One region of the Massilia sp. UYP34 genome, then DNA from elsewhere that is predicted to be linked to it. Evidence: predicted binding sites of a transcription regulator. Region 1 holds the regulator's gene; the other holds the start of a gene.

Region 1 (8,930 bases):
CGGTAGTCGGTGACGGCCTTGATGTCGGGGACCTCCGGCAGGATGGAGGCGCCGGCCACGCGAGGGGCGGTCGCGAGCAGCAGGGAGCAGAACAGGATGACGAGGGAGCGGGGTGATTTCATGACGGCTTCGTGGACGGTTGGTCGAACGCGGCCGATCTTACTGTCGCGCGCCGCCCGGGTCATGCGCAAAGGCCCAGGTAGCGCGACATGCCCCAGAGCGCAGCGTCTGGCGCTACCTTGGTAGCGCCGTCGGTGGGCGGCGCATTCGGGGCAGGGGCCGACGCGGGTCGCACGGAACGGGTATCCTTGCGCCAGTCGATTTTAATCAGGAGAGATGGATGAACACCAAATACAGCGCACTGGTCGTCGGCGCCAGCGGCATCATCGGCCATGCGGTCGTGCGCGAGCTGCACGGACGACCCGACTGGAAGGTGCGGGCCTTGCCGCGCACCTTCGTGGACGGCGTCGAGACCGTCAAGGCCGACCTGACCGACGCCCAGGCCAGCGCCAGCGCCCTGGAAGCGGCGCGCGATACCACCCACGTGTTCTACGCCGCGCTCAAGGGCGGGACCGACCTGCTCGACGAGGAGCGGATCAACGCCGGCATGCTGCGCAACCTGCTCGACGGCCTGAAGGCGGTCGGCGCCCCGCTGCAGCGCGTGGTGCACTATCAAGGGGCCAAGGTGTACGGCGTGCACCTGGGCCACGCGCAGGCGCCGTTCTACGAGGACGACCCGCGCCACATGACGCCCAACTTCTATTATGCCCAGGAAGACCTGCTGCGCGAGCGCGCCGCCGCCGGCGAGCTCGAATGGTCGATCCTGCGGCCCGACGTGGTGGTGGGCGACATCGCCGGCAATCCGATGAATATCGCGATGGTAATGGGCATGTTCGCCGCGCTCAGCAAGGACGCCGGCGCGCCGCTGCGCTTCCCGGGAACCGACAAGGTGTATTCGGGGGTGCTGGCCCAGACCACCGATGCCGACTGGATGGCGCGCGCCAGCGTCTGGGCGGCGCTCGATCCGGCGGCGCGCGGCGAAGCGTTCAACCTGGTCAATGAACCGTTCCGCTGGGAGCGCGTGTGGCGCCAGGTGGCGGCGGCCTTCGACATGGAAGTGGGACCCACGCAGCCATTCTCGCTGGCCAGGCAGATGCCGCTCAAGGCGGCGGCGTGGGAGCGCATCGTGCAGCGCCACGGCCTGCAGTCGATGCCTTTCGAGAAGCAGGTCGGCTGGTGGTTCGGCGACTTCGTGTTCAATACCGAGTTCGACATGGTGTCGGACATGGGCAAGATCCGGCGCGCCGGGTTTACCGAAGCGGTGGAGCCCGGCGCGACGATCGTCACCGCCCTCGAGCGGCTGCGCGCTGCAAAATGGCTGCCCTGACGGTGTAGCTGGCGCGGGCGCCGACGGCGTAGAATGGCCGGGTTGCGACGGCGCCGGCCCTGCCTTCGCATCCTGTGTCCAATCTCGCCTATCCGACCGCATGATTTTTCCACCATCCCTTACGCGCCCGCGCCGTCAGGCAGCGCTCCTCGTGCTGGCTTGCAGTGCCGGGGCGGCCCTCGCCGATGACGGCGACGCCATCAATCCCGACCGCCCCGACGTCGCCAACTCCAGCCAGGTGGTCGGCCATGGCCGCTTGCAGCTCGAGATCGGCGTCGACTGGGCTCGCCAGCGCAACGACGACCTGCACGTGCGCACCTTGAGCACGCCGGCGCTGCTGCGTATCGGCCTGGGAGACACGACGGAACTGCGCGTCGAGACCGACGGCCGCAGCATCGAGCACGCCGTCGATCCGGCGACGCGCGCACGCACCACGAGCGCGGGCTGGAACGCCACGTCGATCGGATTCAAATGGCGTTTTGCCGACGGCGAGGGCGTGCGTCCTGCGCTGGGGCTGATCGGCGCCATCGCGCTGCCGACCGGCAGCGCGGCACTGCGGGCCAAGGGTGTCCTGCCGCAGATGGTGCTGGCAGCGGAATGGGAGCTGCCAAACGGCTGGTCGCTGGCCGTGACGCCGGGCGCCGGCGCCGATGTGGACGATGACGGCGCGCGTTACCGCTACGCAATCCTGGCGGCGTCGCTGGGCAAGAAATTCACTGAACGCGTCCAGGGATTTTTTGAAGTGGCGGCGCCGCAGATCGCCTCGGCGTCGCATGGCTGCGATCGGGTGCAGGTCGACGCGGGCGTGAGCTGGCGACTGAACAGGAATTGCCAGGTCGATGCGATGGTGGTGCATGGGCTGAATCGGCATACGCCCGATCTGGGCCTGGCGTTCGGGTTATCGGTGCGACGCTGAGGCCGCAGCGGTTGCATCGGTCATCCGCGGTGCAGCCGATCGCCCCGGCGCACGCGGTCGTCACTGCGCAGGTGCAGCTCGCAAGAGAGCCGCGGCGTCATGGCTTCACGCCATCGGGCTGCAGGCGTCGGTGCCGGCCGCCAGCGCCTTGAGCTTGACCGGATCGAGCAGCGTCACTTCGCGCCTGTCGACGTGGAGCCAGCCCTGCTTCCGAAAGCGCGACAGCAGGCGGCTGACGCTCTCGATGGTCAGGCCCAGGTAGTTGCCGATGTCTTCGCGCGACATGCGCAGCTGGAAGCGGTCGGCGGCATAGCCGCGGGTGGCGTAGCGCGCCGACAGGTTCACCAGGAATACGGCGAAGCGCTGCTCGGCGCGCATGTTCCCGAGCAGGAGCATGACGTTCTGCTCGCGCGTGATTTCCTGGCTCATGATGCGGTGAAAGTGACGCAGCAGGGTCGGCACCTCGCCGAACAGGTCTTCCAGCCGCGTGAATGGAATCTCGCACACCTCCGAGTCTTCCAGCGCCACCGCGTCGCAGTGGTGGGTGCCGCTGATCGCGTCCATGCCCAGCAGTTCGCCGGCCATCTGGAAGCCGGTGATGTGGGCAGCGCCGGCGGCGTTCACCAGGCTGGTCTTGAAGTGGCCGAAGCGCACCGCGTACAGGTTGCGAAACGGCTCGCCCACGCCGTACAGGCGCTCGTCGCGCGCGAGCCGGCGGCGCCGGCCGATGATCTGGTCCAGGCGATCGATCTCGGCGTCGTCGAGGCCCATCGGCAGGCACAACCGGTGCATGCTGCACTGGGCGCAGGACTTGAGCGCATGGAGGTTCAGGTGCGGCTCGGCTTGCCGGGGCAGGGGCTGGCTCATCAGGAATGGTCGTTGTTGTTCGGCACACCGGGAATTATAGACGCCTTGCCTGGCTGATCCTCCTGCACTGCCGCTCGTCGAATTTCTTGCAAGAATTGTGATGCACGCTGCCGGAATGCGTTGGCCGCAACTGTGCGCGCTCGATATGAATCGGCGTCTACACTTGGTCCACAACTTGGACAACTGGAGTGATCGACAGTGTCATCTTCAAGTGCGAGCGGGTCCGCCGATACCGCCTTCTTCGCGGTTGCCGCGCCGGCCGCACCGCCCAGCGGCGAAGACCAGGCCAGGGCCGACCTCTACGCCTTGCTCTCGCGCCTGCTCCTCGCGGCGCCCGACGCCGCCTTGCTCGCCGCGCTCGCCACCAGCGATCCGATCCTGGCCGAGGGCGGCGATCCGGCGCTGGAACGCGCGTGGGAGCCATTGACCCTGGCGTCCGGCGTCATGGACGCCGAGACCGTCCACGCTGAATTCAACGCGCTCTTCGTCAGCATCGGCACGCCGCCGGTCGACCCGTATGGCTCGCGCTACCTGGCCGGCTACATGAACGACACGCCGCTGGCGCTGCTGCGCGCAGACCTGGCGCGGCTTGGCCTCGCGCGCATGCGCGGCCGGGGCGAGTTCGAGGACCACCTTGGCGCGCTGTGCGAGACCATGCGCGTGCTGGCCGCCGGCGCCCCCGGCATCCGGCGCCAGCCGCTGGCGCTGCAGCGGCGGTTCTTCGAGGCCCACATCGGCGGCTGGTGCATGCGCGCGCTGGACGACATCGCCGCTGCCGACGGCGCCAACTATTACCGCCTGGTCGCGCGCTTCGCGCAGGCATTCCTGGCAATCGAGGCGGAAAGCTTTGAAGTGGAAGGGGAGACCGATGAGCAAGCATGACCAACAGACGCCGGGCCAGCCCGATCCGGCGCGGCGCTGCTTCCTGAAGGCGGCTCCGCTGGGCGCGCTGGCGGTGGCCGCCGCCGCCCCGGCAAGCGCGGCCCTGGAGGCCGCCCCGGCGGCGCCCGACCCCAGGGTCAAGCGCGGCTACCACGAGACGGAGCACATCCGCCGCTACTACGAGACCGCCGCCTACTGGTAGGCAAGCCGAGGTATCCCATGTCACTGGTCAAGTCTACGCGCGACAGCGCCCTGAAGCGGCGCCACTTCCTGGTCGGGGCCGGCGTCGCCGCCGGCGCCGGCGCCCTGGCGCGCCACCTGCCGCTGAACGTGATCGAAGCGGCCCAGGCCGATCCGGTGCCGAATACCCCGGTGCCCACCGAGGTCAAGCGCACCGTATGCAGCCACTGCTCGGTCGGCTGCTCGGTGGACGCGGTGGTCGCCAACGGCGTCTGGGTGCGGCAGGAGGCCGCCTTCGATTCGCCCATCAATATGGGCGCCCACTGCGCCAAGGGCGCCTCGGTGCGCGAGCACGCCTTCGGCGAACACCGCCTGCGCTATCCGATGAAGCTGGTGAACGGCAAGTACCAGCGCATCTCCTGGGACCAGGCGATCGACGAGATCGGCGACAAGCTGCTGCAGCTGCGCAAGGACGCGGGGCCGGATGCGCTGATGGTGATCGGCAGCTCCAAGCACAACAACGAGCAGGCCTACCTGCTGCGCAAATGGGTGTCGTTCTTCGGCACCAACAACTGCGACCACCAGGCGCGCATCTGCCACTCGACCACGGTCGCGGGCGTGGCCCAGACCTTCGGCTACGGGGCGATGACCAACTCGTTCAACGATCTGCACTACAGCAAGGCGGTGCTGTTCATCGGATCCAACCCGGCCGAGGCGCACCCGATCTCGATGCTGCACTTCCTGCACGCCAAGGAGCTGGGCGCCAAGATGATCGTCATCGATCCGCGCTTTACCCGCACCGCGCGGTTCGCCGACCACTACGTGCGCGTGCGGCCCGGCACCGATATTCCGCTGGTGTGGGGCATGCTGTGGCATATCTTCAATAACGGCTGGGAAGACAAGAAGTTCATCGAAGAGCGCACCTGGGGCATGGAGGACGTGCGCGCCGAGGTCATGAAGTGGCCGCCGGCGAAGGTGTCGGACGTGACCGGCGTGCCGGAATCGGCCGTGCGCATGGCGGCCGAGATGCTGGCCACCAACCGTCCTTCGTCGGTGGTCTGGTGCATGGGCATTACCCAGCACCATGTCGGCACCGCCAATGTGCGCGCGCTGTCGATCCTGCAACTGGTGCTGGGCAATATTGGCATCCCGGGCGGCGGCGCCAACATCTACCGCGGCCACGACAACGTCCAGGGCGCGACCGACGTCGGCCCCAATGCCGATTCGCTGCCCGGCTACTACGGCCTGGCCGAAGGCGCCTGGAAGCACTTCGCCGCGGTCTGGGGCGTCGACTACGAATGGATCAAGTCGCGCTACGGTTCCCGTGAGCTGATGGAAAAGCCCGGAATCACGGTGTCGCGCTGGTTCGACGCGGTCAACGAGCAGAACCAGTTCATCGACCAGCCGAGCAATCTGCGCGCCGTGCTGTACTGGGGCCACGCGCCGAACAGCCAGACCCGCCTGCCGGACATGAAGGCGGCCATGCAGAAGCTCGACATGATGGTCGTGATCGACCCCTATCCGAGCATGACGGCGGCGATGCACGGCCGCACGGACGGCGTCTACCTGCTGCCGGCGGCGTCGCAGTTCGAGACCCAGGGCTCGTGCACCGCCTCGAACCGTTCGATCCAGTGGCGCGAGCGCGTGATCCAGCCGCTGTTCGAATGCAAGACCGACCAGGAGATCATGTACCTGTTCGCGCGCAAGCTGGGCTTCGCCGAGGAACTGTGCAAGAACATCAAGGTAGTGCACAACGAGCCGGTGATCGAGGACATCCTGCGCGAGATCAACCGCTCGTGCTGGACCATCGGCTACACGGGCTGCTCGCCCGAGCGGCTCAAGCTGCACATGGAAAACAAGCACACGTTCAACCCGACGACGCTGCGCGCCGATTCCGGCCCGTGCAAGGGCGACTACTACGGCCTGCCCTGGCCATGCTGGGGCACGCCGGAAATGAAGCACCCCGGCACGCCGATCTTGTACGACCTGAGCAAGAGCGTGGCCGAGGGCGGCCTGCCGTTTCGCGCCAACTGGGGCGTCGAGCATAACGGCTCGAGCCTGCTGGCGGCCGACGGCTCGGCCAACAAGCACAGCGAGCTGGACTTCGGCTACCCGGAGTTCGACCACGTGTTCCTGAAAAAACTGGGCTGGTGGGCCGAGCTGACCCCGGCCGAGCAGGCCATGGCCGATGGCAAGAACTGGAAGACCGACCTGTCGGGCGGCATCATCCGGGTCGCCATCGCCCACGGCTGCGCGCCATTCGGCAATGCGCGGGCGCGCTGCAACGTCTGGAACTTCCCCGATCCGGTGCCCGTGCACCGCGAACCGCTGGCCACGCCGCGGCGCGACCTGGTGGCGCAGTACCCGACCTACGACGACAAGGCCAACCACTGGCGCCTGCCGACGCTGTATCAATCGGTGCAGGCGGTCGACTTTTCGAAAGACTTCCCGCTGATCATGACGTCGGGCCGCCTGGTCGAGTACGAGGGCGGCGGCGAGGAAACCCGTTCCAATCCCTGGCTGGCCGAGCTGCAGCAACACATGTTCGTCGAGATCAACCCGCGCGACGCGGTCCAGATCGGCGCCAGGCTGGGCGAGTACGTGTGGCTCGAGACGCCGACCGGGGCGCGCATGAAGATGATGGCGATGGTCACCGAGCGCGTGCCGGTGGGCCTGGTATGGGCGCCGTTCCACTTCGGCGGCTGGTGGATGGGCGAAGACCTGGAGCAGCATTATCCCGAACATGGGGCGCCGATCGTGCGCGGCGAGGCCATCAACACTGGCTGGACCTATGGCTATGACGCCGTGACCATGATGCAGGAAACCAAGGTATCGCTGTGCCGCGTGGTGCGCGCCTGAGCTGAGGAGACCGACATGCCAGCAAGAATGAAATTCATCTGCGACACCGAGCGCTGCATCGACTGCAACGGCTGCGTGACCGCCTGCAAGAACGAGCACGAACTGGCCTGGGGCATCAACCGGCGCCGCGTGGTGACCATCAACGACGGCATCCCGGGCGAGCGCTCGGTGTCGGTCGCCTGCATGCATTGCACCGACGCACCGTGCCTGGCCGTGTGCCCCACCAACTGCATCTACCACACCGAGGACGGCATCGTCCTGCACAGCAAGGACCAGTGCATCGGCTGCGGATACTGCTATTACGCCTGCCCGTTCGGCGCGCCGCAATTTCCCGAGTCGGGCCTGTTCAACCACCGCGGCAAGATGGACAAATGCACGTTCTGCGCCGGCGGCCCGGAACCGGACACCTCGGAAGCCGAGTTCAAGAAATATGGCCGCAACCGCATCGCCGAAGGCAAGCTGCCGGCCTGCGCCGAGCAGTGCGGCACCAAGGCGCTGCTGGGCGGCGACGCCGACATCATCGCCGACATCTATCGCCAGCGGGTCGAGACGCGCGGCTATGGCCCGCAGCTGTGGGGCTGGAAGATCGCCTACGGCAGGCCGAAACGCGGCGGCGCGTACAAGGCCGAGGGCAACTTGCCGCGCGTCAACCAGGACCTGCGCGATGCGCAGAACAATCCGCGGAGGTTCCCGACATGAAGCCCTCAACATCGTGCCCGGTGCGCCTGGTCCCGATCCTGCTGACCGTGCTGCCGGCCGTGCTGCTGGCCGGCTGCCTCGAAGTGGACCAGCACCCGCTGTGGCTGCACGGCGAGTACGCCGGCAAGAAGGACGATCGCCACTACCAGCGCCGCTTCCACAACGACCGGCTGGCCTGGTGGGCCACGATCGAGAACCGCAACGGCAAGCAGAACGAATACAACCGGGCCAACCCCTGAGGAGGCGACATGCGAGCGAACACCAAGGCGTCCCGCGCCGCGCCACTCCTGGCGCTGCGCGCCATGCTGTTCCTGGCGGCGGCGCTGGCCTTGTCGTCCAGCTGGGCCGGCGTCAAGAACGAGCGCGCCACGCCGGCGTATGCCGAAGAGCAGACCATGCTGCAGATCGAGGCCGATTCGGCGGTGCCGGATCCGGGCCTGCTGCAGTCCGAATCGGGCCGCGTGCACATGGACCGCCATTACCTGGGCCAGTACGGCAGCACGGAGGGCAACGTCATCGTCCAGCGCGGCGGCAACACCTGGCGCCACTTGCGCAACGGGCCGCTGGCGAGCATCGCCGGCTTCCTCCTGCTGGCGGCGCCGCTGGCGATCTTCGTGTTCTACCGCACGATCGGCCCGGCCAGCCAGGTGGCCGAGGCCGGGCGCAAGCTGCAGCGCTTCAATCGCTGGGAACGCCAGGTGCACTGGGCCACCGCCTTCAGCTTCATCGCCCTCGGCGTCACCGGCATCATCATCATGTATGGCAAGAAGATCCTGCTGCCATGGATGGGGCACGACCTGTTCTCGTGGGTGGCGATCATCTCGAAATACCTGCACAACTTCGTCGGGCCGCTGTTCATCCTGTGCTCGATCCTGATGTTCCTCACCTTCCTGAAGCGCAACTTCTACAACCGCGCCGACTGGCAATGGGTCAAGCAGGGCGGGGGCATCGTCAGCCACAAGCACGTCCCGGCGGGCTTCTTCAATGCCGGCGAAAAAACCTGGTTCTGGGGCGGCGTGGCGCTGCTGGGCCTGATCATGTCGGTCACTGGCCTGGTGCTCGACTTCGCCGTCGGCCAGACCCGCTACGTGATGCAGGTGGCCAACGTCCTGCATGTGGGCGCCGCGGCGCTGTACATGG
Region 2 (8,930 bases), on a different contig from region 1:
CAGCGTGGCGTTGGGCGCCACCGTGCGGTGGGCCGCGGCCAGCTTCGAGGCCAGCGGACGCACGCCGGAGAACAGCAGCGCTTCGATCTGCGCCGGGGTCTTGCCCTTGTACTTGTTCCAGAACTTGGCCAGGAAATCCTTGCCTTCGTTGTCGGCAAAGCGCGCCAGGTAGGCGGCGCGGCGCGGATCGTTGGCGTCGGCCAGCAGCTGGGCCGAGGAACCCGGCAGCTGGAACATGTAGTAGCGCACCACGTCGCGCATCATGCGCACGAACACCAGGTTCGTGGACTGGCGCAGGGCCTGGTGCACGTCCATGATCTTGCTGTCGTCGAGCTTGCTGAAGTTGCCGAACGTGTGCAGGCCGCCGCCGGTCATGAAGCGCTCGCCGGGGCTGGCCGAGTAGCGGCGCGCCATGGCGGCGTCGAGCATGGGCTTCAGGCCGCGGTCGGCGCCGTCCGGCAGGGTCTGGAAGTATTCCAGCGCCCATAGCGACAGGCGGTCCTTCGGATCGACCTCGACGCCGTGCAGGCCGATCTTGTCCAGCGGCGCGAAGCGCTTGTGCAGCTGGTCGACGATGTCGAGATAGGTCACCAGCGTGCGCAGCTTGGCGGTCGAGCCGAGGTCGAGCTTGGCGCCTTCGTTGATGTCGAGCGGCTGGTCGTAGTTGTCGGTCTGGACCCGCAGGTAGTTGACGTGCTCGCCCCGCTCCATCAGCGTGAAGCTGTACACCACCTGGGCCGGGTCGCCATTGCCGAGCATGCCCTTGCCGGTCAGGCCGGCCGCTTTGGCGTGCTCGGCGTCGGACAGCTGGCGCAGGGCCGCCGTCACCGCCTGCTGGGCAGTGCCGTCCAGGGTCGAGACCACCGACAGGTCGAGGCGGTCGACGTTGTACAGGCGCGTGTCGCCGATCAGGAAGCCGAGGTGGTTGCGCACCGCGTTGGCCGCCTTGCGCGACACGAAGGCGTCGGCCGGCGGCGGCGCCACGCCGCTGTGCAGGGCCGGCTGCAGTTTGGCGCTCAGGGCGGCGTCGCGCAGCTGGGGCGAGATCACGCCGGCCTGGGCCAGCACGCGCAGGTGGCTGTCGGTCAGGATTTCGAGGTCGGGCTCGCCGGCGCCCAGGTAATAGGCCGGGCGGCGCTGGGCAATCATCAGGGACAGCGCTTCCTTGTAGGCCAGCACGGCGTCCGGGCTCGTCATCGGGCCCTTCAGCATCTCGTTCACCTTGGCGAAGTCGCGGCCATACCAGACCCACAGGCCGTCGCCGATGCCGTTCACCTCGCCATAGCCGGACTTGGCCGACAGCGGCACCGTGTTCAGGTAGTCGAGCACGATCTGGCGGCGCGCACCGGTGGTGTCTTCGCCGTCCTGGTAGGCGCGCAGGGTGGCCGAGGCCATCTGGATGATCTTGTCGGTGGTCGAGCTGGTGCGACCTTCAGGCGAATGCCGGTACTTCTCGATCTGGGTCGCCAGCGTGCTGCCGCCGGCCACGCGGCCGGCGCCGCCCAGGCCGACGCTGGACAGGCTCTTGTCGAACACCGCCTTCGAGAAGCGGTCCCATTCGACCGCGGGGTTGCGGCGCGGATTGCTGGCGTCGAGCAGTTCGCGGTTCTCAATGAACAGCAGGCTCTGCACCAACAGCGGCGGCGCGGCGTCGAACTTGTCGTAGAAGCGCTCGGGGAAGCGCGAGGTATAGATCGGCTGCGCGCGGCAATCGAGGATCTCGAGGCCGACCTTGGTTTTCTCGTGGTAGGTCGCATACAGGCCGAGGTCGGCCATCTTGAGCATCTGCGGCGAGATGCGCGCCTGGCTTGCTATCGCATAGTCGCGCGTCTGCAGCCGCTCGAGGTAGCGCGGCAGGCCGGCATAGCCGAGCCGGGTGTCATACGGGCTGGCGGCCGGGAAGCGGATCGCCTCGCTGGGACCGTTTTCCATGCGGAAGGTCAGCTCGCTGGCCATGTCGGCAAACATTTTCGCCTGCAGGCGCGAGGTGCGCGTCTCCAGCACCACCCAGGCCGCCAGCAGCGCGGTCAGCGCCAGCAGGCCGAGCACCAGCCACAGCTTCCAGCGCCGCTTGCGCGGGGCTGGCTCGTCGTCGCCGGGTTCGCCCGCCGGGCCGGCGGGAATGCCGCCGTTGCCCGCCAGGTGCGGAAAGGCTTCGTACAGGGGGACGTCATTGCCGCCGGCCGCGAGCGCAGGCGCGCCCTCCACGGCCGCGCTCGCGGCACTGGCGCCCTCCGGCGCCGCGGAAGTCGCGACCGCCTCGCCGAAGCTCGGCTCGAAGGTCGGCTCACTGCGCTCGTTGGCGGCACGTTTGTCGGACACATTGCTTGGCCGTCGTTGACGGCGAATACTTTCCATGATGGCTTAACCGGTCTGAATCAAAACGCTAGCAATCCCCGCCAACCTGCTCGCCATCCGTGGTGCTGCTGGTCCGTTCGAGTGATCGTGATCTTTGTTAGTTCGCGTACGGTGCGATCCCACTCCAGACCGCACCATCCGTAGGCAATATTCCACCACATCAATACGTCCTACGCGAGGCGCCGTTTAACAAATTTGCTGCGCTTGGAATATTTTCGCAAAAAAACAACGAGGTCTTGGCTGAGTGATATTGAAGCGTGCAATTCAAGCAAGCACCCCCGGTAGTTATAGCTACCAATATTTAACGCGCTGGAAATGCCTTCGGTGCACAGCCAAGTTTGATCCATGTCGAAAAGGGGATCACGCGGGCTGCGTCGCCGCTTCCGCGCGCAGTTCTTCCAGTGCTTGCAGGCAGTAATACTGGAACCAGAGTCCGGCGAACAGGAAGATCATGACGTACAGCCACAGCGACACCAGGGCCAGGATCGGGAACAGCACGATCGACAGCACCGCGCCGCCCATCCAGACGATGCCCGGCAGCGCGCCGGCCAGGCCGGTGACGAAGCCGATGGCGAGCAGGGCCGGGCGGCGGCGGCGCATCAGCGCCAGGCGTTCGGCCTGGGTGGCGTGGGCCGCCAGCGCGTCGTAGGTCATCACGCGCGACGTCACCCAGGCCCACAGGCTGGCCTGCACCAGCCAGGCCAGCGGCGGCACCGCGTACAGCGGCAGGGTGAACAACCACAGCAGGGCGAACACGGCGACGCTGCCCAGGTTGATCGCCACGCTGCCGAAGAAGGAGCCGCCCTCCTTCCTGGCAAGCTGGGGAAAGTGGCGCTTGCCGACATAGGCTTCGATGGCCGGCATCGCCACCACGCCCACGAACAGCAGGGCCGAGCCGATCTTGAGCGGCAGCAGCAGCACGATCGCCAGCAGCGGCACCACCATCACCTTGAGCATGCCCAGGCCGACCATCTCCAGCATGCTGCCGCTGGTCTCGAAACCGCCGTACTCGACGAACATGCCGTGCAGCCAGTCGAGCAGCGGCTGCAGGCCCAGCCACATGCCCACGCTCCACAGGCTCAGCGCCAGCAGCAGCGGCGCCAGCGACAGCAGCAGCATGCGGCCGCTGAACTGCGCGCGCAAGGCGCGCCGGCAGGCAGTCAATACACCGTTCATCGGGCTTTCCTTTGCAGCATGGTTTCTCCTGATGGCATGGCGGGATGGGATCAATGCCGCCATTTTACGTGATGGCACTTTCCGGACCCATGGACTACAATCGTCGTTCTATCTGAACAACAAGGAAGACCATGTCCACCATCACCACCGATTCCGGCCTGCAATACGAAGACCTCGTCACCGGCGACGGCGCCGAGGCCAAGGCCGGCCAGCACGTCACCGTGCATTACACCGGCTGGCTGCGCAACGACGACGGCAGCCTGGGCGCCAAGTTCGATTCGAGCAAGGACCGCAACGACCCGTTCGAGTTCGCGCTCGGCGCCGGCCACGTGATCCGCGGCTGGGACGAAGGCGTGCAGGGCATGAAGGTCGGCGGTTCGCGCCGCCTGACCATCCCGGCCAGCCTGGGCTACGGCGCACGCGGCGCCGGCGGCGTGATCCCGCCGAACGCCACCCTGATCTTCGACGTCGACCTGCTGGCCGTCTGAGCGCGGGTGATTGAAAAGTAAAACGCGCCCCATGCGCCGTCCGTGACGGCGCATGGGGCGACGGTTTCTCCGTGCGCCGTCCTGGCGCCGGCTTTTGAACATCTCCTCTAAAGTGCGGCCCGATGTCCCGCGCCCGCCCGTCTCCTGGGCTAAGATGCCTGCCGCGTTGTCCTAGCGACAATATCGCAATCAACCATCACAGGAGTTTCCATGAGCTTGCAGGAACAGTTCAACCAGGCCCAGATCGATTCGAAGAACCTGTCGGAGCGTCCCGACAACATGACCTTGCTGAAGATTTACGCGCTGTTCAAGCAGGGCTCGAGCGGCGACGTGAGCGGCGAGCGTCCTGGCATGACCGATTTCGTGGCGCGCGCCAAGTACGACGCCTGGGCCGGCCTCAAGGGCACCTCGCAAGAGGAAGCCCAGCAGCAGTACGTCGACCTGATCGACGAGCTGAAGGGCTGAAGGGCTGATCGTTCGCCACGGATTGATCGCTATCCAGGTTCGCACCGGTAGGGTCGGCGGGTTTCCCGCCGACGCGGCGATTGCCAGCCGCTCCGGCGCCGCGCCGGATGATCTCGCCGCCAACCATCACCGCGTCGGCGGCGCAGCCGCCGACCCTACGCGGCGGCGGCGAAGGTCTTGCGCATCTTTTCCGCCACCTTGGCCTCGATGGCCGGCGCGAACGCGCCCATGAAGAAGCCCAGGCGGATGCGCATCGCGGCGCGCCGGTCTTCCAGGGTCAACATGCCCTCCACGCCGCTGCGCTCGAAGCGCAGCACATCGCCGTCCCACTTGCATTCCAGCCCGTATTCGGCCGCGATACGCTGCGCCACCTTCTCGGCCGCCGAACGCGCCGCGTCCGGGCTCAGGCTGTGCTGCTGGACGATGCTGATTTCCGCCATCTGACTGATCCTTCCTGAATCGATTGCAAACAATCCGCCATGATGCCAGTTGCGGCCGGGCTATGCCAGAGCTCGCTACAACAGCCCGAGCGCACACAGGCTTGACGGGTATCAAAGCGTGCCCAGCAGGGAGCGCGAGGATGAAGGCGCCAGCCCGTCATTTACGCGAGGAATCAATATGGAAAGCCCCGTCGTGCAGCCGAACCGCCTGTTGCCGAGCGACCCCGATGCGCCGCCGGTCGCGCAGCCTCCGGTGCGCTTTGTCCCCACCCCGAGCGCCCCCTACCGCCAGCAGCAGCGCGCCGCGCGCCTGCTCGAAGAACCCGAGCTCCCCGATCCGGCCGCGCCATCGGCCACTGAACCACCGCCGCACGCCTTCGGCGCCCGCGTCCTCATCTGGAAGCAAGATCCCTCGGTCAGCGAAATCGGCACCCGCAAGGCCTTCCTGCCCGGCGTGGTGCTGGCCGGCCCGCGCGACGCCCGCATCGCCCCCGGCGAGCCGGGCATTCCTGCGGTCGAGCCCAATGCCTTCGGCGACTTCGTCACCCAGCCCGACACGCCGCAGTTCGACGCCGTCCATACCTTCGTCGTGGTGCGCCAGACGCTCACCATGTACCAGCGCGCCCTGGCCGCCGCCGGCAGCGCCATGCCGCTGCCCTGGCAATGGAACAGCAGTACCGACACGCAGCCGCTGCTGGTCTTCCCGCACGGCCTGCCGAACGTCATGAACGCCTTCTACAGCCGCAACCAGGCCTGCCTCAAGTTCGGCGACTTCATTCCCAACGGCGCGAGCGAACGGGTGTTCACCTGCCGCTCGCTCGACATCGTGTCGCACGAGACCGCCCACGCGGTGCTCGACGGCATCAAGCCGCGCTGGCTGCAGGCCGACGCCCCGCCCCAGACCGGCGGCCTGCACGAAGCCTTCGGCGACCTCACCGCGATCTTCCTGGCCCTGTCCCAGCTCGACCAGTGCGAAGCGGTGATCGCCCAGACCAAGGCCGACCTGCACGACAAATCCTTCCTGACCGACATCGCCGAGCAGTTCGGGCTGGCGCTCGGCAACAGCACCGGCCTGCGCAATGCCGACAACGACCTCAAGCTGAGCGAGGCCGGCACCCAGGTGCACGCCATCTCGCAGGTGTTCACCGGCGCCGTCTACGATGTGCTGGCCGACCTGTTCGCACATGAGCGCGATCCCGGACGCGAAGACTGCGCCGCCGTCCTGCACCGGGTGGCCGGCTACCTGAGCGGCGTGCTGCTGCGCGCCCTGATCGCGGCGCCCGACGAAGCCGCCACCTATGCCGACGTGGTCAACGCCATGCTCCAGGCCGTCACCAGCGACGGCAGGCCGGCCGCCTATGCCGACGCCATCCGCCACCAGTTCAGCCGGCGCGAAGTCGTCGAGGCCGGCCATGGCGGCGCCCCCGACGCGGCGGCGTCCTTCGTTCCCGGGCTGCCCCTGGCGGCGCGGGTCTGCGACGCCCCCGGCGCGCGCCAAGACCGGCGCGCCTGCTGCGGCACCATGCAGCTGGCCGAATACGATTGCGCCGAGCGCGTGCTGGATGGCGAGGCGCGCCTGCTGGCGCGCTGGTGCTTCGAGCATGGCCGCCACGGGCCGGCGCTGCCCGGCCCGTCCGCCTCCCCGTCCGATTCGTCCGCCGAACCGTCGATGCTGGCATGAAGATCAGCGCCCGCGCCTGCGGCGGCTTTGCCGGGCTGGCCGAATCCTACGAGCTCGATACGGCCCGCCTGGCCGACGGGCCGGCGCTCGAGACGCTGCTGCGGCGCCTCGACTTCTTCGGCGCCGCCCCCGCCTGCCAGGTCGGCGCCGACCTGCCGCGCTGGGAAATCACGGTCGAGGACGGCGAGCGCTGCCACACGGTGTCCCTGCACGAGGACGGCAGCGGCGGCCAGTGGCAACACCTGCTCGACTACCTGCGCCGGGCCGGCGGGGCCGGATCTGGCGGTCACGCACGGTCGTGACGTTACCTGCCGGGGTGGTTTGTTTATCCCGGTCAACGACCAACGCAGGGCAGCTTGACAGCCAAAAAAACCGCACGCTCGTGCGGATTTTTCATTCATTTGCTTATGTAGATTGTGTATATAGGCGAGTTTGTGAGAAAAGCCGAATTGCCCTAAAATACAGTGCTTTGCTCTGTCCGGCCGGCCAATTTCGGGTAATTCCCGTCACGCGCCCGGCGACGCGACATCCCACCAATTGATAGGACTGTTATGACCCACGTTGTCACCGAATCGTGCATCCGTTGTCGTTACACTGACTGCGTCGATGTATGCCCGGTAGATTGTTTCCGGGAAGGCCCGAATTTCCTCGCCATCGACCCTGACGAGTGCATCGACTGCGCCGTCTGTGTCGCCGAGTGCCCGGTGAATGCGATCTATGCCGAAGAAGACGTGCCTAGCGACCAACAGCAGTTCATCAAGCTGAACGCCGATCTCGCGCGCTTCTGGCCGTCGATCACCAAGACCAAGCCGGCCCTGCCAGACGCGGACGATTGGAAAGACGTCAAGGAAAAGCTCGACCAACTGGCCCGCTGATACCGCCGCTGCGCCGCCCGTTCGGCGCCGGCCCGGGGTCGTTCTGCATGGCAGTGCTGGCTGCCATCGCCTCACCAATCAAAAATCACAGGAAGTAAGCGCATGACTATCAGTGCCACCCACGAAGCGGGCAGCATCGCTCCCAACAGTTCGTTCGCCGGCGCCATCGAAGCGGATGCCGTGATCATCGGCGCGGGCCCGGTTGGCCTGTTCCAGGTGTTCGAACTCGGCCTGCTCGAAATCAAGGCCCACGTCATCGATTCGCTGCCCGCCGTCGGCGGCCAGTGCGTGGAACTGTATCCGGACAAGCCAATCTATGACATCCCTGCCGTCCCGGTGTGCACCGGCCAGGAACTGACCGACAACCTGCTCAAGCAGATCGAACCGTTCGAGCCGACCTTCCACCTGGGCCAGGAAGTCACGACCGTCCAGCGCCGCGAAGACCAGCGCTTCAACGTCGAGACCTCGACCGGCACCCGGTTCATCACCAAGACCATCTTCATCGCGGCCGGCGTCGGTTCGTTCCAGGCGCGCACGATCAAGGTCGACGGCATCGACAAGTACGACGGCGAGCAGCTGTTCTATCGCGTCAAGGATCCGGCACGCTTCGAAGGCAAGAACATCGTCATCTGCGGCGGCGGCGACTCCGCGCTGGACTGGGCCCTGAACTTCGTCGGCAAGGCCGAGTCGGTCGTGCTGGTGCACCGGCGCGAGGATTTCCGCGCCGCCCCGGCCTCGGTCGCCAAGATGAAGGCCTTGTGCGACGAGTACGAGATGCAGCTGATCACCGGCCAGGTGACCGGTTTCGACGAAAAGGACGGCCAGCTGACCGAAGTGAAGGTCACCGGCGCCGACGGCGTCACCCGCCGCGTGCCGCTGGACATGCTGCTGGTGTTCTTCGGCCTGTCGCCGAAGCTGGGTCCGATCGCCGACTGGGGCCTGGACATCGAGCGCAAGCAGCTCAAGGTGATGGATACCGAGAAGTTCGAGACCAACGTCCCGGGCATCTTCGCCGTCGGCGACATCAACACCTATCCGGGCAAGAAGAAGCTGATCCTGTCGGGCTTCCACGAAGCCGCGCTGGCCGCCTTCGGCGCCGCGCCGTACATCTTCCCGGACAAGAAGATCCACATGCAGTACACGACGACCTCGCCGAAGCTGCACAAGATCCTGGGCGTCGAAACCCCGGTGTTCGACTAAGGACTTGTCCCGGCAGAGAACCTGTCCCGGCTGGCAGGAATCGCCCTGCCGGGTTTGACGCTGCCGCGCCACGTTCAGTAACTTGGCGGCGACAAAGTCCCCTGAAACGCCCCGCCCTGCGGGGCGTTTTTCTTTATGTGGGCCGCCCAACGGAGCGGGTCCGGGTAAATATGCTACAAGAGCACTATGCACAAGGGATCGCGCAACCCCTTGTTTCCACCCGCCAATGCAAATCCCCTATAATCGG

What was found. Region 1 encodes FNR, which switches genes on or off when oxygen is low (the NO sensors DNR and NnrR bind a similar motif). Its sites were predicted from a motif close to TTGATNNNNATCAA; they were not measured.
Positions count from the first base shown of each region.
Region 2: the regulator FNR is predicted to act here: its motif matches at 5,029-5,042, upstream of ACZ9AQ_RS20305 (gluzincin family metallopeptidase).

Region 1 covers NZ_JBWBRF010000002.1:107,000-115,929, forward strand. The annotation lists gene ACZ9AQ_RS03880 (penicillin-binding protein 1A) at 1-122, opposite strand, end outside; gene ACZ9AQ_RS03885 (SDR family oxidoreductase) at 341-1,387, shown strand; gene ACZ9AQ_RS03890 (transporter) at 1,488-2,303, shown strand; gene fnr (fumarate/nitrate reduction transcriptional regulator Fnr) at 2,409-3,170, opposite strand; gene ACZ9AQ_RS03900 (TorD/DmsD family molecular chaperone) at 3,369-4,052, shown strand; gene ACZ9AQ_RS03905 (formate dehydrogenase) at 4,039-4,254, shown strand; gene ACZ9AQ_RS03910 (formate dehydrogenase subunit alpha) at 4,272-7,091, shown strand; gene fdh3B (formate dehydrogenase FDH3 subunit beta) at 7,107-7,790, shown strand; gene ACZ9AQ_RS03920 (hypothetical protein) at 7,787-8,029, shown strand; gene ACZ9AQ_RS03925 (formate dehydrogenase subunit gamma) at 8,039-8,930, shown strand, end outside.
Region 2 covers NZ_JBWBRF010000018.1:49,715-58,644, forward strand. The annotation lists gene ACZ9AQ_RS20280 (transglycosylase domain-containing protein) at 1-2,358, opposite strand, end outside; gene ACZ9AQ_RS20285 (EI24 domain-containing protein) at 2,719-3,534, opposite strand; gene ACZ9AQ_RS20290 (FKBP-type peptidyl-prolyl cis-trans isomerase) at 3,666-4,022, shown strand; gene ACZ9AQ_RS20295 (acyl-CoA-binding protein) at 4,233-4,487, shown strand; gene ACZ9AQ_RS20300 (polyhydroxyalkanoic acid system family protein) at 4,643-4,927, opposite strand; gene ACZ9AQ_RS20305 (gluzincin family metallopeptidase) at 5,106-6,608, shown strand; gene ACZ9AQ_RS20310 (protealysin inhibitor emfourin) at 6,605-6,910, shown strand; gene fdxA (ferredoxin FdxA) at 7,160-7,483, shown strand; gene ACZ9AQ_RS20320 (NAD(P)/FAD-dependent oxidoreductase) at 7,586-8,683, shown strand.